2 regions of the Paenibacillus sp. KACC 21273 genome follow, and region 1 is predicted to be linked to the other one. Evidence: riboswitches for the same ligand, from Rfam matches in the RefSeq annotation. Region 1 holds a riboswitch; the other holds the start of a gene.

Region 1 (4,218 bases):
AGCCTACCAACTATTTGGATGTAGAGCATATTCAATGGCTAACTCGTTATCTACAAGAATATCCACATGCTTTCGTATTGATCTCACATGATACAGATTTTATGAATCAAGTCGTGAATGTAATTTATCATTTGGAATTTGCCAAATTAAATCGTTATACAGCTGATTATAATAAGTTTTTAGAAATGGCTGATATTCAAAAGCATCAACATATCGAAGCCTTTGAAAAACAGCAAGATTTTATCAAAAAACAAGAAGAATTTATTCAAAAAAATAAAGCGCGTGCATCTACATCCGGTCGTGCAAAAAGTCGTGAAAAGCAATTAAATCGTATCGAACGTATCGACAAACCAGAAGAATTTGCTAAGCCAACATTTAATTTCAAAGAAGCTCGTGCAAGTAGTAAAACAGTCTTTGAAGGTAAAGACTTTGAGATTGGATATACACATGCTTTATTGCCTAAAATGACAATGAATATTGAACGTGGTGAAAAAATTGCGATTGTTGGTTGTAACGGTGTAGGTAAATCAACATTGCTCAAAACTATTCTAGGTAAACTTCAACCGGTTAGTGGTAAAACTTATCTTGGCGATTATTTGCATTCTGCTTATTTTGAGCAGGAAGTACGTCCAGACCAATTGACACCGATAGATGAAGTATGGAATGAATTTTCACATTTAAGTCAAAATGAAGTACGTGGTCATCTGGCACGTTGTGGTCTGAAAAATGAGCACATCACGCGCCCAATGCGTATGCTAAGTGGTGGAGAGCAAGCGAAAGTTCGTTTGTGCAAACTATTACTGCGTGAAAGCAACTGGGTATTATTCGATGAACCGACCAATCACTTGGATGTTCATGCTAAAAATGAATTAAAACGCGCTTTAAAAGCATATAAAGGTACAGTATTGCTCGTGTCTCACGAACCTGAATTTTATGAAGATTGGGTTACTAAAATTTGGGATGTTGAGCAGTGGTCTGAAGCTAAAGCGAAATAAAAGATTTTCCATCTTTTTAAGATGTCGTAGCTAGTTGTACTCATTTGTTTTTAGAATGAACTGTGAAAAATGACTTTATAAAGAGTCTGAGAATCATTTGCTTTATTGAATAGTCTTTGCTAAGATGAATAACAAATTGAATAGCTTGAATGCACTAGGGGGGCCGCTTGAGGCTGAGATGAAAGCAGATATTGCTTTCGGACCCTTTGTACCTGATCTGGATCATACCAGCGTAGGGAAGTGGTAGCAGAGTTTCGGAAATGTTAGATCATATTAACGATAAAGTCTTTTACTGTATAGAATAGTAATTATTTTGTACAGGAGCAGCTTATGGTGATCTAAAATATGGTTTCCGTTATTTTAAAATAATCTTGTTTGCTCTCAGACAAGGCTCATTATTTTCTAGGTCTATACTAGCCACTTCTTGAATAATAAGAAGTGGCTTTTTTGCGTTTGCTTATACACTTTTGAGGAAAGGAGGGTATATACCGATATGGAACTTCATGCAATCAGTACAGGTCAACAATCGATCTACCAGTTTGTAAAGGTAGCTTCACAGATACATCCGTGGACAACCGCTATTCATATTCGTGAAAAAAAGTGGTCTGATTCTCAGATTATTAATGCTGTCCAGCAGCTCATGCACACAGGAGTACCACTATCCAAAATAAGGATCAATAGTCGACCTCAATTAGCAGCGGATCTAAAAATAGGGGGTGTGCATTTAAGTGAACATATGTCTTATGTAAATGCAGATGATCCTCCTTCACTATGGAAAGTCGGGCGATCTGTTCACAGTATAGAGCAAGCATTACAAGCTCAAAGTGAAGGGATAGATTATCTTTTTTACGGTCATATTTATTCGACTAACTCTAAACCTGATCTGATTCCACAAGGATTGGATCAATTGGAAAAGCTTTGTCATGCGGTATCTATACCTGTTATTGCAATAGGTGGTATTCAGCCATCACACTGCCAAGATATTCATCAAGCAGGCGCTAGAGGGGTAGCTGTAATGTCTGGTGTTTTTGAAGCAGAACATCCTCAGCATGCCTGTCAGTTGTATAGCCAAAGTATGCAATATATGACTTCTACGCATCTACAATCATTAGGAAAGAAGTGAATCGGCTGATGGTTCATCTATCTAATCTCAAAACTAATCATTATGACGTAATCGTTGTAGGTGCTGGAGTGATCGGTGCTGCTATTGCTTATGAACTGGCGCAGCAAGGAGTCAAAGTAGCTTTGCTTGAAAAAAATCAACCAGCTTCTGGCGCATCAGGTGCAGCAGGAGGGATGTTAGCGGCTCATTCTGAACATTTTGCTCATCCAGAATTGTACCAATTGGCATTATACAGTCAATCGCTATATAGCAAGCTTGCGACTGATCTATTGGAGAAAACAGGGATTGATATTGGACTGCGAACAGAAGGATTTTTGCTACCACTGACCAAGCAAGAATTACATTTAAGACATAAAGACCCACTTCAAGCAGATCAAAGGTATGACAAGACATTTGATGAAAATTTATTTCCTTTACCAAATAAAAGTCATATTTCCGCTTCTACACATAACGATTCAAAAGTAGATCGCAAAGAGTGGTGGAGCCCATCATATCTAGCACAAGTTGAGCCACATATTTATGCTCCTTCTGGAATGATCTACAATCCAGATGAACCGCAATTAATTCCAGCTTTGTTTAATCAAGCGCTTGTTCAAGCAGCGATTCAGCATCATGTCGATTTTTATCCTGAGACAGAAGTATACCGTTTACTGCATTCGCAAGGTGAAAATTATATTACAGGTGTAATCACTAATCAAGGAGAAATCTACGCTGAACAAGTAGTGTTAACCACAGGCTTGAGTACACAACAATTGCTAGCAACAGAGCAGTATAGTTTACCTTTGGTACCGGTCAAAGGAGAACTCATTGAAGTCAGTACTTCTTCTCAATATCTTGGACATACGATTTATGGAGAAGGCATTTATATTATTCCCAAAAGTAATCATCGCATCTGGATTGGAGCTACCAGTAAACCAGAACGTACAGATACAACAGTAGATATTTCTGCGATTGCTCAGTTATTGTCGGGAGCAGAGCAATTTCTGCCTGCGATAGGATCAGCTACGTTTGAACGTTGTTGGTCAGGGATACGTCCTGGAACACCGGATGAATTACCTTATTTAGGAAGGATTCAACCGCTTGCTGGATTATGGACAGCTTCAGGGCATTATCGAAATGGGATGTTGTTAGCTGCTGGCACAGCCAAATGGATGGCAGAGGCATTAATAAATAATGACACAGCGCATATTCCTGATCGCTTTTCACCAGAACGAGCTTTGCAAAAATCGAAATCTTTATCATCGAAATCTCGATCTACAGCTAAAGGAGTGACTACATGGAATTAATTATCAATGGTCATCGGAAATATGTAGAACCTGAATACAACACAGTATCCAAATTGCTAGAATCATTATCTCTTGGTCACAAAACAGTGATTGTAGAACATAATCAACAAATTTTGCAAAAAGAAGAGCATCCACATATTACACTGGCAGACAAAGATATATTAGAGATTGTACATTTTGTAGGAGGTGGCTGATTTGTTAACGATAGGTACACATACATTTACATCGAGACTGTTACTAGGCACAGGGAAGTTTACAGATTTGCAGATTCAGAATCAGGCGGTAGAAGCATCGGGCACAGAAGTGCTAACATTTGCAGTAAGACGATTGAATTTGGATCAAGTGAATGAACCGAATTTTCTAGAAATGTTAGATCTCCAAAAATATAAACTATTGCCTAATACCGCAGGAGCCAAAACAGCCGAAGAAGCTATTCGGATAGCACGTCTGGCAAAAGCTTCTGGATTATGTGATATGATAAAAGTAGAAGTTATCGGAGATGATACGTTGCTTTTACCTGATCCTTTAGAGACGGTCAAAGCTTGCGAAGTCTTGCTAGCAGAAGGATTTATTGTTCTGCCGTATATCTCTGACGATTATATGTTAGCCAAACGCTTACAGCAACTTGGTGTACATGCGATTATGCCTGGAGCTTCCCCAATCGGTTCTGGTAAAGGAATACTTAATCCTTCGGCGTTGCAATGGATTATTGATCAAGCGACTGTGCCTGTGATTGTCGATGCCGGTATACGCTCACCGAAAGATGCTGCGTATGCGATGGAACTTGGAGCCGATGCGGTACTCCTTAATAGTG
Region 2 (4,218 bases), 2.7 Mb from region 1:
ATGTCCGAACATAATCGCATCGATACCTGGCACTTTGCTCAAATACAACACGGAGTTTTCCATCAATTCAGTCTGAGGAATATCTTCAAAGCCAGAATGTGGCACTGCAATAATAATATCTGCGCCTTCTGCTTTCATTTGTGGAATAAATTTGTTCGCTGTTTCAACGATATCTTTAGCAACCACTTTCCCCGACAAGTTTGCGCTATCCCATTGCATTACTTGTGGTGGTACGAAGCCGATAACACCTACTTTAATCGTATGTTTAGCTCCACTTTCATCAGTGACTTCTTTATCCAAAATCAAATAAGGAGTAAAGTAGTTTTTCTCACCTGAACCTGTGCCATCATCTGTATAAATATTAGCATTCACATAAGGGAAGTTAGCGCCTTTGAGAGCGTTACCCAAGAAATCCAGACCATAGTTAAATTCATGGTTACCAATATTTCCTGCATCATAACCCAATTGGTTCATCGCTTTGTAGACAGGGTGAACTTCGCCTGCTTTTAAAGGATCAACTTTGGCTACATAGTCACCTAGCGGATTACCTTGTAATAGATCACCATTATCGATCAATACACTGTTTTTGGCTTCTGCACGCGCATTTTTGATCAATGTTGCTGTTTTGGCATATCCATATTGATCTGTCGCTGCATCTGAATAATAATCATAGTTCATTACGTTCACATGAATATCTGTTGTCTCCAACAAACGTAATTTTACGGTAGATTCAGAAGAAGTGGCTTCGGCTGCAAAAGCAGGAACTGCCGACACTGCAAACAATTGCAGAGCTGCGATGACAGTAATTGCTTTTTTAAATGTTTTGTTTCCCAAGTTCAAAATAAAAAACCCCTCCCAAATATATTCGCATTTGCTTGACCTTTTACTATTTATCTCTATGCCCTATATGTATAACAGCATGAACAAGCAGTGACAATCTACTTAACATGCTGATTTTAAAAAAATCATATTAGAAATTATGATTTAGAGTAGGCAGATAAATAGTAAAAAGGCTACCAAAAGAAACGCATGATAGAATTGTATACTATCAGCTGATATATTTGAAGGGTTATTAGTTCTATTTTTTATGAAAATAAGATTTATTTTGCGAAAAATTCTATAATTTACATGATTGTGTCATGTTTCTTTTCATAAATAATAACTCATTGAGATTAAGGAGTTAAAAAATTAGTATTTCGATCTTTATATTGAAAATACATATCTAAAATTCGATCTAATTGTTCTGATTGGTCTAACACACGATAATCGCGCATCCCATGTTCTTCTGCCATCTGGTTCAATATGCGGCGTTCCTGCTCAATCTGTTGTTCTATTTGTTTTAAGTTCAAGGAAACCACCTCCAGTATATTTCCTTATATCTTGCTATCAATGAGACTTTCATTTTATTCCATCATCGTCATTTTACAGGTTAGTCTATAAAATATTTCTATATACCTTTTTATACCTTATTTGAGTATACCTTATCAAGTTCCTCAAGTACCTATTTTATCCTTTTTATGGAAAAATAAAGACGAAAAAACTCGGAATTTGAATTTTGCATTCATTTCTCTTGTTTCGCAAATTTCAAATTCCGAGTCATTTATGTGATAACTGCTATCTTAAACAATTAAAGTTGTATCAGATTACGCAGTCCACGTTTTTTTGTTACCATCTTGATCTGTATATTCAATCGTTTGTGGTTTGATATCTAGGATCACATAATCAGGATCTTCTGGACCGGAGAACCATTCTTTAAATTCTTCTTTCCAGACACGTTTTTTCAATTCGTCGTCTGTAGATACAGCACTTACACCTTCGATTTCAACGACTTGATTAGTGCCGCCTTTTTCATAACCCAACAATACATAACAGTTCGGATTTTTTTCTAACTCTTCGACTTTATGTGTTTTGCGGTTTGTCGCGAGATGAATATTCAAGCCTTCGTTATATAGCGCCATGTAGCGTACTTTAGGTTTGTCGTTTTCTACTGTACCTAGTGCACAAAATGGATTACCTTCTAATGCAGTTAATATCGCTTGTTCTTCAGCTGTTTTACTCATGATCAATCTCCTCCTGTATATAAACGTATGGGTGTATTCAATATCTATGTCTATGTATATCTATTCGATACGTATAGAAGAATATTGAATGGAACTTTTGTTAGTTACAAACTTCCGTATATGTAAATACCCTTAGCCAGCGAGACTGAACCGAAATACACTGTCTTTTGCTGATGACACCGCATTCTCTTTACTGGACAGTTGATACCCTCTGGTCTATAATTACAATGTAAAAAAACCGCATATGTACAGGGGAGCTAGTTGCAACTGGCTGAGAGTGTATTGTGATAAATACAGACCCTTATACCTGATCTGGATAATGCCAGCGTAGGAAAGTAACAAGTCGTTATATGCTGTACTCTAGCTTATAATTGCACCTATGTCGTCCCGATGGGGGCGTTTTTTTTATGCCTTTTATCCAGTACTACAGGATTGACTATTTGAGCTAGAAGAAAGAAGGATGACGGTAATGAGAACTCAAAAAAGGTGGCGTCAAAGCTTACCGTGGTTAATGGTAGGTTTATTGTGGATCACCACTGCATGTGGTTCAGCAACAAGTACAAGCAATACAGCCAATCAGGCAGGATCAACATCTGCACTTAAAGATGTGAAAGTCGTGCTCGACTGGACACCAAATACAAATCATACTGGCTTATATGTTGCCCAAGCACTGGGCTATTATAAAGAAGCAGGATTAAACGTCGAAATTATTGCTCCCGGTCAAGGTGGAGCAGATACCATGGTCGCTTCTGGTGAAGTGCCTTTTGGAATCAGTTATCAAGAAAGTGTGACTCAAGCGCGTGTACAAGGAGTGCCTTTAGTGTCACTCGCGGCAGTTATCCAGCATAATACATCTGGCTTTGCCGCTCCTACAGATCGCGGAATCAAAAGCCCTAAAGATATGGAAGGCAAATCCTACGGTGCATGGGGATCGCCTGTTGAAGAAGCGGTTATGAAATCAATTATGGATACCGACGGTGGCGATGTTAGCAAAGTCAAAAGTGTTAATATCGGTAATGCGGATTATTTTACAGCTGTACAAAAAGGAATCGATTTTGCATGGATATTCTATGGATGGACAGGAATTGAAGCAGAACTTCGCGGACAACCATTAGATATGTTATATGTAAAAGATTATTCAGATCAATTAGATTATTATACGCCTGTTATCGTAACCAATGAGAAGCAGATCGCTACCGATCCTGCACTGGTGAAATCATTTATGGCGGCAACCAGTAAAGGATATGAATATGCAATCGCTCATCCTGATGAATCAGCAGATATATTGCTCAAAGCAGTACCCGATCTTGATCCTGCACTGGTCAAAGCTAGCCAAAAATGGTTATCTCCACGTTATCAAGATGATGCCAAACGCTGGGGCGAGCAAAAACAATCGGTCTGGGAAGGTTATGCCGATTGGATGTTCAAGCAGAAATTGTTAGACAAACCGTTAGATGCAACCAAAGCGTATACAAACGATTATTTACCTGAAGCCACCAAATCATAAATAGAACATAAGGAGATGACTACTATGGCACACACCCTTTTAAGTATTCAGGTTATTCCCAAAACTCAAGCTGGTGAGAACTCTTACGATTATGTCGACCGGGCAATAGAAGTGATTCAAGCCTCCGGTGTGAAATATGAAGTGCATCCACTTGAGACCACGATGGAAGGCGAACTTAGCGAATTGTTAGAAGTGGTTCGTCAAATGCACGAAGCGTTAGTGGAAAAAGGAAGCCCCAGTATTATTTCTCAGATCAAAATTGCTCATAGTCCAACCGGAATCAGTATGGATGGATTAACCGAGAAGTACCGCTAATGTCTACGATGAATACATGGTGGAACAGGCTATGGCCGCCCCTCGGGGCGGTTGTTTTATTACTGATTATCTGGCAACTGGCAACCAGTCTATTCCATATTGAGACATGGATTCTTCCTAGCCCTGCATTGATTGGACATGAAGCATGGAGTGAGAAAGACCGACTGGGCTTGCACACATGGGCGACGTTAAAATTGACACTATCCGGCTTTAGTATAGGTGTTGCTTTTGGATTACTGGTCGCAGGCGTGCTTCATTATATTCCTTTTCTACGTTCAGCATTATATCCATTATTGATCTTGAGTCAAAATATCCCTACGATTGCTCTGGGACCGC

Evidence for each region. A riboswitch is a leader RNA that binds a small molecule or an ion and turns the genes downstream of it on or off. The one in region 1 is predicted to bind thiamine pyrophosphate.
Region 2: another riboswitch for thiamine pyrophosphate. It lies ahead of PQ460_RS21805 (ABC transporter substrate-binding protein); the one in region 1 lies ahead of PQ460_RS10325 (thiamine phosphate synthase).

The regions. Positions count from the first base shown of each region.
Region 1 covers NZ_CP117876.1:2,277,806-2,282,023, forward strand. The annotation lists partial or broken gene PQ460_RS23510 (ATP-binding cassette domain-containing protein) at 1-27, shown strand, start outside; gene PQ460_RS23515 (ATP-binding cassette domain-containing protein) at 186-995, shown strand; TPP riboswitch at 1,142-1,251, shown strand; gene PQ460_RS10325 (thiamine phosphate synthase) at 1,489-2,118, shown strand; gene PQ460_RS10330 (NAD(P)/FAD-dependent oxidoreductase) at 2,127-3,404, shown strand; gene thiS (sulfur carrier protein ThiS) at 3,395-3,598, shown strand; gene PQ460_RS10340 (thiazole synthase) at 3,600-4,218, shown strand, end outside.
Region 2 covers NZ_CP117876.1:4,960,948-4,965,165, forward strand. The annotation lists gene PQ460_RS21790 (bifunctional 2',3'-cyclic-nucleotide 2'-phosphodiesterase/3'-nucleotidase) at 1-840, opposite strand, end outside; gene PQ460_RS21795 (aspartyl-phosphate phosphatase Spo0E family protein) at 1,173-1,349, opposite strand; gene PQ460_RS21800 (pyridoxamine 5'-phosphate oxidase family protein) at 1,644-2,060, opposite strand; TPP riboswitch at 2,301-2,412, shown strand; gene PQ460_RS21805 (ABC transporter substrate-binding protein) at 2,530-3,567, shown strand; gene PQ460_RS21810 (MTH1187 family thiamine-binding protein) at 3,592-3,882, shown strand; gene PQ460_RS21815 (ABC transporter permease) at 3,891-4,218, shown strand, end outside.